2 regions of the Streptomyces nigra genome follow, and region 1 is predicted to be linked to the other one. Evidence: riboswitches for the same ligand, from Rfam matches in the RefSeq annotation. Region 1 holds a riboswitch; the other holds the start of a gene.
What was found. Region 1 has a riboswitch for thiamine pyrophosphate ahead of thiO (glycine oxidase ThiO). Riboswitches for the same ligand answer to the same signal wherever they lie in the genome.
Positions count from the first base shown of each region.

Region 2: another riboswitch for thiamine pyrophosphate. It lies ahead of DC008_RS25330 (thiamine ABC transporter substrate-binding protein); the one in region 1 lies ahead of thiO (glycine oxidase ThiO).

Region 1 is NZ_CP029043.1:1,923,725-1,928,892, reverse strand. It holds gene pknB (Stk1 family PASTA domain-containing Ser/Thr kinase) at 1-807, opposite strand, end outside; gene DC008_RS08940 (thiazole synthase) at 926-1,720, opposite strand; gene thiS (sulfur carrier protein ThiS) at 1,724-1,924, opposite strand; gene thiO (glycine oxidase ThiO) at 1,921-3,084, opposite strand; TPP riboswitch at 3,082-3,193, opposite strand; gene DC008_RS08925 (avidin-fold protein) at 3,246-3,593, shown strand; gene DC008_RS08920 (hypothetical protein) at 3,709-4,899, shown strand; gene DC008_RS08915 (NAD(P)/FAD-dependent oxidoreductase) at 4,977-5,168, shown strand, end outside.
Region 2 is NZ_CP029043.1:5,430,963-5,436,130, reverse strand. It holds gene DC008_RS25340 (ABC transporter ATP-binding protein) at 1-343, opposite strand, end outside; gene DC008_RS25335 (ABC transporter permease) at 344-2,011, opposite strand; gene DC008_RS25330 (thiamine ABC transporter substrate-binding protein) at 1,987-3,066, opposite strand; TPP riboswitch at 3,143-3,248, opposite strand; gene rlmN (dual-specificity RNA methyltransferase RlmN) at 3,273-4,379, opposite strand; gene DC008_RS35730 (hypothetical protein) at 4,505-4,789, opposite strand.

The DNA.
Region 1 (5,168 bases):
GGCCACGGCGTCGTACGGGCGGACGCCCGGGGTGCGGGCGGTGGCGGAGGCGACCAGCTCGTCCAGCTCGTAGGCCAGGCCCGGCACCACGGCGGAGGGCGGCGGGACGTCTTCGTGCAGATGCTTGTAGAGCACCACGGCGGGGGAGTCCCCGTCGTGCGGCTTCTCGCCGGTCAGCATCTCGTAGAGGACGACCCCGCACGCGTACACGTCGACACGGGCGTCGGCGGCGCCCGGCTGCTCTATCTGCTCGGGCGCGAGATACGAGACGGTGCCGAGGACGGCGCCGGTGGTGCTGGTCACGGTGTCCACCGAGCGCACCAGGCCGAAGTCGGCGACCTTGACCCGGCCGTCGTCCCCTATCAGGACGTTCTCCGGCTTCATGTCGCGGTGCACGAACCCCGCGCGGTGCGCGGCGCCGAGCGCGGCGAGCACCGGCTCCAGGATGTCGAGCGCGGCCCGCGGCTGGAGCGCCCCGCGCTCGCGCAGGACGTCGCGCAGGGTGCAGCCCGCGATGTACTCCATCGCGAGATAGACGTACGACCCGTCGGTGCCCTGGTCGAAGACCTGCACCACGTTCGGGTGGGCCAGCCGGGCGACGGACTTCGCCTCCCGGATGAACCGCTCGACGAACACCCCGTCCACCGCCAGCGCCGGATGCATCACCTTGAGCGCGAGCACGCGGTCGAGGCGGGTGTCCAGGGCCCGGTAGACCGTGGCCATCCCGCCGACCGCGATTCGCGCGTCCACGCGATACCGGCCGTCGAGCACCTGCCCGACCAGAGGGTCCTGAAGGGTCGTATCCACGCAGGTGAGTGTACGAGCCGACACCGACACCCCGTCCGGTCCCGCCGGGATCGGGGCGGGACTGCGACCGTCCTGTGACGGACGACTCAGCCTTCGGGAGCCGTGACCGAACGTACGTTCAGAACGCGGGCCGTTCCGGGTCCAGCCGCGCCAGGCCGTCCACCGGCGAGGACGCCTCCGCGAAGTGCCGCCTCGGGATGCGGCCCGCCCGGCGCGCCAGCCGGCCCGCCTCCACCGCGTGCCGCATCGCGTCGGCCATCAGCACCGGCTCCTGGGCCCGCGTCACCGCCGAGGCGAGCATCACACCCGCACAGCCCAGCTCCATCGCGAGCGCCGCGTCCGAGGCCGTACCGGCACCCGCGTCCAGGATCACCGGCACGCGCGCGTGCTCCACGATCAGCTGGAAGTTGTGCGGATTGCGGATACCGAGCCCCGAGCCGATGGGCGAGCCCAGCGGCATGATCGCCGCGCACCCGGCGTCCTCCAGCTTCCGCGCCAGCACCGGGTCGTCATTCGTGTACGGCAGCACCGTGAAACCGTCGTCCACCAGCGTCTCCGCCGCGTCCAGCAGCTCGACCGGGTCCGGCAGCAGGGTCCGCTCGTCGGCGATGACCTCCAGCTTCACCAGGTCCGTGCCGAGCGCCTCGCGCGCGAGGCGGGCCGTCAGCACCGCCTCGCCCGCGGTGAAGCATCCCGCGGTGTTCGGCAGCACCCGGATGCCGAGCCGGTCCAGCACCGACAGGACGGAGCCGTGCACCGAGGGGTCCACCCGGCGCATCGCGACGGTCGTCAGCTCCGTCCCGGACGCCACCAGCGCCCGCTCCAGGACGTCCAGGCTGGGCGCCCCGCCCGTGCCCATGATCAGCCGGGAGGTGAGGGACAGGTCCCCGATGACGAGGGGGTCGTCGGCCATGGTTCAGCCTCCTTGCACGGCGGTCAGGACCTCGACGCGGTCCCCCTCGCGCAGCGGCGTCGACGGCCACTGCGCGCGCGGGACGACGGTCTCGTTGAGGGCGGCGGCCACCCCGGAGGGGGCCTGCGTGAGAAGCCGTACGGCGGTGTCGAGCGCCGTACCGGGGTCGACCCGGCGCCGCTCGCCGTTGAGCGAGATGTTCATGCGGGCTGCTCCTCGCGGACGGCGGCGAACCGCAGCGGGGTGAAGTCACGGGCCACGTCCGGCAGTTCACCGGAGGTCAGGACGTGCGCCAGGACGTCCCCGGTGACCGGGGCGAGCAGCACGCCGTTGCGGCCGTGTCCGGTGGCGAGCAGCAGCCCGTCCAGCGCGGTCGGGCCGAGCAGCGGCGCGTTGTCGGGGGAGGCCGGGCGCAGGCCCGCCCGGGTCTCGGTCAGCGGCAGCTCGGTGATGCCGGGCACCAGCTCGTGGGCGTCCCGCAGCAGCTCGTACACGCCGCCGGCGGTCACCGTGGTGTCCCAGCCCAGCTCCTCGCTCGTCGCGCCGACGACCAGCTCGCCGTTCTCACGCGGCACCAGGTACACCTGGCTGCCCCGCACCACCGCCCGCACCGTACGGCTCAGGAACGGCGCGAGGCCCTTCGGCACGGTCAGCCGCAGCACCTGCCCCTTCACGGGCCGCACCGGCGGCCGTACGGCGTCGGGGACGCCCGCGAGCCGGCCGCTCAGGCTGCCCGCCGCGAGGACCACCCGGTCCGCGGCCAGCCGGGTGCCGTCCGTGGTGGTGACCCCGGTGGCCCGGTCCGCGGTGACGTCCAGGCGCTCGGCCCAGGTCCGGTGGAAGGTGACGCCGGCCCGCTCGCACGCGGCCAGCAGCGCCCCGGTGAGCCGCCGCGGGTCGATCTGGTGGTCGCCGTCCACCCGCAGCCCGCCGCGCACCCCGGGCGCCAGCATCGGCTCCAGGCGCCGGCACTCCCGGCCCGTCAGCCACTCCGAGTCCAGCCCCGAACGGCTCTGCAGGGCGTGCAGCTCGCGCAGGTGCGCGCGGTCGTCCGCGTCCAGGGCGACGGCGAGCGTGCCGCACCTGCGGTAGCCGAGGGCGTGCCCGGTGAGGTCGCCGAGCTCGGCCGCGAAGTCCGGATAGCGGCGGGCCGAGTCGAGGCTCAGGCCCAGCAGGGTCTGCTCGCCGTAGTGCAGTTCGGTGACCGCGGCCAGCATCCCGGCCGCCACCCGGGCGGCCCCGCCGCCCGGGTCCGGGTCCACCACGGCGGTGGCGAACCCGCGTTGCGCGGCCCGCCACGCCGTGACCAGTCCGATGATCCCGCCCCCCACGACGAGGACGTCTGAGGTACGCGTACGCGACATGGGCGTCCAGCCCCTCCCTTCGCCGGCATGACCCGGATCAGGTTCGTACGGTCGGAGGCCGCCAGCCTCCCTCTCAGCCCGGTGCGTCCGGGCTCCCGCGAGTGCTCTACGGTGGCCACCCTAGCCCGCAGTCCCCGGTATCGGTAAGGGAGCCTCCCCGCATGGCCCGCTCGCTCGAAGGTCTCGTCCTCGCCCCCGTCGCCGACCAGGCGCCGGGGCAGGTGGGGACGCGCACCCGGTTCACGTACCACGAGCAGGACGGCGTGATCTGGGCCGAGTACAGCGGCGGCGACGTCGTGCGCGGGCACCTCGTCGGCACCCGGGAGGGCGACCGCCTCGACTTCCGGTACGTGCAGCTGAAGCGGGACGGCACGACCTCGTCCGGGCACTGCCTGTCCACGGTGGGCGAACTCCCGGACGGGCGGGTGCGGCTGACGGAGACCTGGGAGTGGGAGTCGCAGCGGGGCAGCGGCACCAGCGTGGTGGAGCAGGTCCTCGCATCCGACTGACGGCCCGTCATGTGGCGGACGTACAACCGTTGCCGGCCGGCGGGGGTCTAGCGATCCAAGGACTGTTCCCCGGTGGGCGCCGTCCGTCCACCCGCGTCCCAGCAGAGGATCTCCCATGCCCAGACCCCCGCACAGCCGCCGCGCCTCGAGTGCCGCTGTCGTCGCCGGCCTGATCGTGCTGGCCGCGGCTCCCGCCGCCTTCGGCGAGGAAGCCGCACCCGACCTGGTCCTCGGCGGAGTCGAGCCGGTCCACGGGCTGCGGCCGGGGAGCACGTTCGACCTGCCGGTCACCGTGGCGAACAAGGGCACCGTGACCGCCCGGACGGCGTGGGTCTCCTACTCCGTCACCCGGGGGCTCGACCTCGTGGACGTCCCCTCCAACTGCCGTGTGCAGCACGTCAGGTCCTACGACGAGATGCCCGAGTACTGGACCGCGACGTGCGCGTACGACCAGCCGGTGGAGCCGGGCGTCGTCCTTACGCCCGAGAAGCCTCTCCGGGTCGAGGCACTGGACCGCGCGTACAACGACAGGCTGCGGCTGCGTGTCGGGTACGGGGACGCCCCGTCGGACGACGAGAACGGAGAGCCGTCGGTGCCGGGGACCGCGCCGGCGGTGAAACTGGTCGAGGGACCGGCCGGTGGCGCGGGTTCCGCGAAGTACGTCCACGTGCCGGTCACCACTGTCAACACGGCCGACTATCGGGTGACGGGTGCCGCGCTGAGCGGGAGGGCCGGTGACACGGTGACGATGAAGGTGAGGTTCGCCAACGCCGGGCCCGCCTGGCTCCTGGAGGAGGGCGAGGTGCCGGGCGTCCACGTCCTGATCAAGCTTCCCGCCGGAACGTCGGTGGTCAAGCGCGACTACTACTGCCACGACAAGGGCGGGACGTACAACTGCCCCGCACACCTCGGTATGAACATGCCCGAGGACGCCCAGATGGAATACACCTTCCAGCTGAGGATCGACAAGCGGATCGCCGGCGCCAAGGGCTCGATCGCGCTGAGCCCCGAACGCCGCTCGTTCGACCCCGACAAGGCCAACGACAAGGCCGACATCACGCTGGACGTGACGGGCGGCGGGTCGGCCGGCTCCACGGGAGGCTCGTCAGGCGGGTCGTCAGGCGGTTCCACGGGCGGCTCGGCCGGCGGGTCGTCGTCGACGGGTGGCGACGGCTCGAACGGCGGCGAACTGGCGGACACCGGCTCCTCGGCGCTGCCGCTCACGGGTGTGGCCGCCGCGGCGGTGGCCACGGGTGCGGGCGCGCTCCTCGCCATGCGACGCGGCCGGGGCCGGAACCCGAGCTGACGACGAGTGTCTATGGTGAGCGGGTGAGCGAGCCAACCACCCAGTCGCAGCGGTCCGTGGTCGTCGCCGGTGCCGGCATGGCCGGTGTGCAGACGGCGGTCGCCCTGCGGGAGAAGGGCTTCACCGGGACGATCACCGTGATCGGCGCCGAGCCCCACCAGCCGTACGACCGCCCGCCCCTGTCCAAGGCGGTGCTGCTCGGCACCGCCGAGGGCTCCGCCTTCGACGTCGACTTCGAGACGCTCGGCGTCGAACTGCGCCTCGGCTGC
Region 2 (5,168 bases), 3.5 Mb from region 1:
CGGCGACCCGCTCGGCCTGTTCACGGCGGGACGCGCCGCGCATCCGGGCGCCGAAGGCGACGTTGCCGCCGACGTCCCGCTGCGGGAACAGCTGGTGGTCCTGGAACATCAGGCCGACGCCGCGCCGGTGCGCGGGCACCCCGGCCTGGTCGCGCCCGTCGAGGGTGACCCGGCCGGCGTCCAGGGGCTGCAGCCCCGCCACGGCCCGCAGCAGCGTCGACTTGCCGCTGCCGCTGGGCCCCAGCACGCACACGATCTCGTGCTCGGCGACCTCCAGATCGACGGTGTCGAGCACCGCCCGCCCACCGAAGCGGACCGTCGCGCCCTCGAGGCTCAGCAGCATCTAGAACTCCCCCGTCCGGTCGGTGCGCAGCCGCTCCAGCACGAGGAGCGCCACCGCGCACACCACCATCAGCACCGTCGAAAGGGCCATCGCCTGGCCGTAGTTGAGGTCGCCGGCCCGCCCCAGCAGCCGGGCCACGGCGACCGGCAGCGTCGGGTTGTCGGGCCGTGCGATGAACACGGTCGCGCCGAACTCGCCCAGCGACACCGCGAACGCGAACCCGGCCGCGATCAGCAGCGCCCGGCGCACCATCGGCAGGTCGATCTCCCGCCACACGCGCCACGGCGAGGCACCGAGGACCGCGGCCGCCTCCCGCAGCCGGTCGTCGACGGCCCGCAGCACGGGCAGCATGGTCCGTACGACGAACGGCACCCCGACCAGCGCCTGCGCGAGCGGCACCAGGATCCAGCTGCTCCGCAGGTCGAGCGGCGGCTCGTCCAGGGAGATCAGGAACCCGAATCCGACGGTCACCGCGGACACCCCGAGCGGCAGCATCAGCAGCGCGTCGAAGCCCCGCACGAACCGGCCCGCGTCCCGCCGGGTCAGCGCGGCCGCCGCGAGTCCGCCGACCAGCACGGCGATGAGGGTGGCGACGACGGCGTACTGCAGCGAGTTGCCGATCGCCTCGATCGGGGCGACGAGGAAGACCCCGCCGTCGGCCTCGGTGAGCGCCCGGTAGTAGCCGAGGTCCGGCGCGTCGAGCGACCGCTGCACCAGCACGGCCAGCGGCAGCAGCAGAAGGACGACGATGACGGCCAGGACGCCGGCCAGCAGCGCCCACTGCCCGGCCCCGCGCGGCCGCCGCGCCGTCAGGCCCGCGTCGACCAGCCGCAGGGTGCTCTCCCGCCGCCGTACGGTCCAGGCGTGCACGGCGAGAATCGCGCCGACCGCCAGGAACTGCACGATCGTCAGGACGGCGGCGGTGGCCAGGTCGAAGATCTCCGAGGTCTGCCGGTAGATCTCCACCTCCAGGGTGGAGAACGCCGGTCCGCCGAGGATCTGCACGACGCCGAACGACGTGAAGGTGAACAGGAAGACCATGAGCGCGGCGGCGGCCACGGCGGGCCCGAGCGCCGGCAGGGTGACGGTCCGCCAGGCGGTCCACCGGGACGCCCCCAGCATCCGCGCGGCCTCCTCCTGCCGGGGGTCCAGCTGCGCCCACAGCCCGCCCACCGTCCGTACGACGACGGCGTAGTTGAAGAAGACGTGCGCGAGCAGGATCGCCCACACGGTGGTGTCGAGCCGTACGCCCCACAGCTCGTCCAGCAGTCCACCGCGACCGACGAGCGCGAGGAACGCGGTGCCGACGACGACGGTCGGCAGCACGAACGGCACGGTCACGACAGCCCGCAGGACCTGTTTGCCGGGGAAGTCGAAGCGGGCGAAGACATAGGCGCCGGGCAGCGCGATCAGCAGGGTGAGCGCGGTGGAAGCGAGGGCCTGCCAGGTGGTGAACCACAGCACGTGCCGGATGTCGGACTGCCCGAGCACGTCCCACAGCCGCCCGAACCGCCACTCCCCGTCGACGTTCAGGCCGCGCGCCACGATCGCGGCCACCGGGTAGGCGAAGAACACCGCGAAGAACGCGACGGGCACGGCGACAAGACCGAGCCGCGCCGCCGCGCTCCGCGTACGGCGTCCCACTACCTCAGGACGAGCGAGGTCCACGACTTGACCCAGTCGTCACGATGGTCGGCGATCTTCGCCGGGTCCATGGTCTGGGGGTTCTCGGCCGCCGGCCCGAACTCCGTGAACTCCTTGGGCACCTGCGCGCCCTCGACCACGGGGTACACAAACATGTTCAGCGGCATGTCGCCCTGGAACGTCTTGGTCAGCATGAAGTCGATCAGCGCCTTGCCGCCCTCGGCGTTCTTGGCGTTGCTCAGCAGACCGGCGTACTCGAACTGCCGGAAGCAGGTGCCGTCCGCGACGCCGGTCGGCGCGGTGGTCGGCCTCGGGTCGGCGTAGATGACCTCGGCGGGCGGCGAGGAGGCGTACGACACGACGAGCGGCCGGTCGCCCTTGGCCTTCTTGCCGCCGGCGGACCCGGAGAACTCCTCGTTGTAGGCCTGGTCCCAGCCGCTGACGACCTTGACGCCGTTGGCCTTCAGCTTCTTCCAGTAGTCCTGCCAGCCCTCGTCCCCGTACTTGGCGGCGGTCCCGAGCAGGAACCCGAGGCCGGGCGAGGAGGTGGAGGCGTTCTCGGTGACGAGGAGGTCCTTGTAGGCGGGCTTGATCAGGTCGTCGAACGAGGTCGGCGGGGCCAGCTTGTGCTTGCTGAAGTACGCCTTGTCGTAGTTGACGCAGATGTCGCCGGTGTCGACGGGGGTGACCCGGTGCTTGCCCTGGTCGACCCGGAACTCGGGCAGGATCATGTCCGAGCCCTTGGCCTCGTACGGCTGGAACAGGCCGTTGTCGAGGGCGCGGGACAGCAGGGTGTTGTCGACGCCGAAGAAGACGTCGCCCTGCGGGTTGTCCTTGGTCAGGATGGCCTTGTTGACGGCCTCCCCGGCGTCGCCGTCCTCCAGGACCCGGACCTTGTAACCGGACTGCTTCTCGAAGGCGGCGAGGACGTCCTTGGACACGGCCCACGAGCTGTGGCTGACCAGCGTGACGGTCTTGGAACCGCCGCCGCTGTCGTCCCCGCCGGACGACCCGCAGGCGGACAGCGTGACGAGCCCCAGCCCGACGGCCAGGACGGTGACCTTCTTGGTGATGCCCACTTGATTCCTCCTGGAGTGACCAGGAAGAGACGCGGCCCTGCCCGTGGCCCCGGGGGGCTCGGGCAGGGCGCAACAGCTCGAGTGATGACCGATCTCCCTACCCAGAATGACCTGGGCCAGGTTCGGAGGGTCTGCGGCCGGTGCCGCACTCTCAGCGCTGTGGCGCTCCCCTGTCGGAATATGCAGATGTGTTGACGCCGGTCAGACTACCGCTCGGTGGCGGCGAGCTGACCACACGCCCCGTCGATCTCCTGACCACGGGTGTCCCGGATCGTCACCGGTACACCGTGGGCGGCGATGGCTTCGACGAAGGCCTTCTCGTCCTCGGGCCGCGAGGCGGTCCACTTCGACCCCGGCGTCGGGTTCAGCGGAATCAGATTCACATGCACGGGCTTGCCCTTGAGCAGCCGCCCGAGCCGGTCACCGCGCCAGGCCTGGTCGTTGATGTCCCGGATGAGCGCGTACTCGATGGACAGCCGGCGCCCGGACCGGGCCGCGTACTCCCACCCGGCGTCCAGCACCTCCCGCACCTTCCACCGCGTGTTCACGGGGACGAGGGTGTCCCGCAACTCGTCGTCGGGCGCGTGCAGCGAGATCGCGAGCCGGCACTTGAACCCCTCATCGGCGAACCGATGAATGGCAGGCACCAGCCCGACCGTCGAAACGGTGATCCCACGCTGCGAAAGCCCAAGGCCATCGGGCTCAGGATCGGTGAGCCGCCGAATGGCCCCGACGACCCGCTTGTAGTTGGCGAGCGGCTCGCCCATCCCCATGAAGACGATGTTGGACAGCCGAGCGGGCCCACCGGGCACGTCGCCGTCCCGAAGTGCCCGCAGCCCATCGACAATCTGATGAACGATCTCAGCGGTCGACAGATTACGGTCCAGCCCGGCCTGCCCCGTAGCGCAGAAGGGACAGTTCATCCCACACCCGGCCTGCGAGCTGATGCACATGGTCACCCGGTCCGGGTACCGCATCAGCACCGACTCGACGAGCGTCCCGTCGAACAGCCGCCACAGCGTCTTGCGCGTGGTCCCCTGGTCGGTCGACAGATGCCGCACGACGGTCATCAGCTCGGGCAGCAACTCGTCCCGCAGCTTGGCACGCGACCCGGCGGGGATGTCGGTCCACTGCTCCGGATCGTGCGCGTACCGCGCGAAGTAGTGCTGCGACAGCTGCTTGGCACGAAACGGCTTCTCGCCGATAGCGGCGACGGCGTCCTTGCGCTCACCGGGCGTGAGATCGGCAAGATGCCGCGGCGGCTTCTTGGCTCCGCGCGGGGCGACGAATGTGAGTTCTCCGGGTGCAGGCATAACCCTTCCAGTGTGGCAGATCAACTCTGGATGCCCAGGCCGGAGCGGGGTGGGGGCGGTCACCCACGGGTGCCGTCTGTCATCGTCGGCCAACCTCGCACGGCCCGGGGACGGCCCAGCGGCGATCACTCGTCGGCCGCCTGCCACTCGTCGAGCCGGACCTTGACCTGGTGGTCATGTGCGGTGTGCCAGTGCACCGCCCCACTGACGAAGGCGCCCAGGGCCGGGAGGTCCATCCCCTGCGGCATGGCCGTGATCTCCGCCGGCGCTACGGCGTGCGGCACGCCGTCTACACGTGTGAAGACGCCGAAGGGCCGGCGACCGATGACCTCTCCGGTGACCCGGGCCTCCATGGGCAGGGCCGCGACGGTTGCCTCCCAGCTCTTCCGCACCAAGTCCGCGGCCGGCACCTGGCGACCCGTAGGCCCCTTGGGGCCGGTGCTCAGTAGATGCGGGCGAGCCTTGGGGGGCTGCCTGGAGGACCTACGCAGGCGCCATGCTGGGCTGCTGAGTGCCGCTGCCGTCCGCCGTCGATGCCGTCAGCAATGCCGTCGCTTCCTTGGCACTGCTGCCCTGCGCCCCCGCTTCAGGTCGAAACATCCGCTCATCTGTCGGACGTCCTCCGAGTTGCCGCCCGATCAAGTCCGTGTGGTGATACCCAGGGGAAGCAATCGGGGTGCCGCACGTTGGCCGGGCTGTAGACGCTGATGGAGGACAGTGATGGCGAGGCGACTGGCCCAGGCGGCTCCTGCCACGGGAGGGCGAGGCGGTGTACTGAAGATCGTCGCC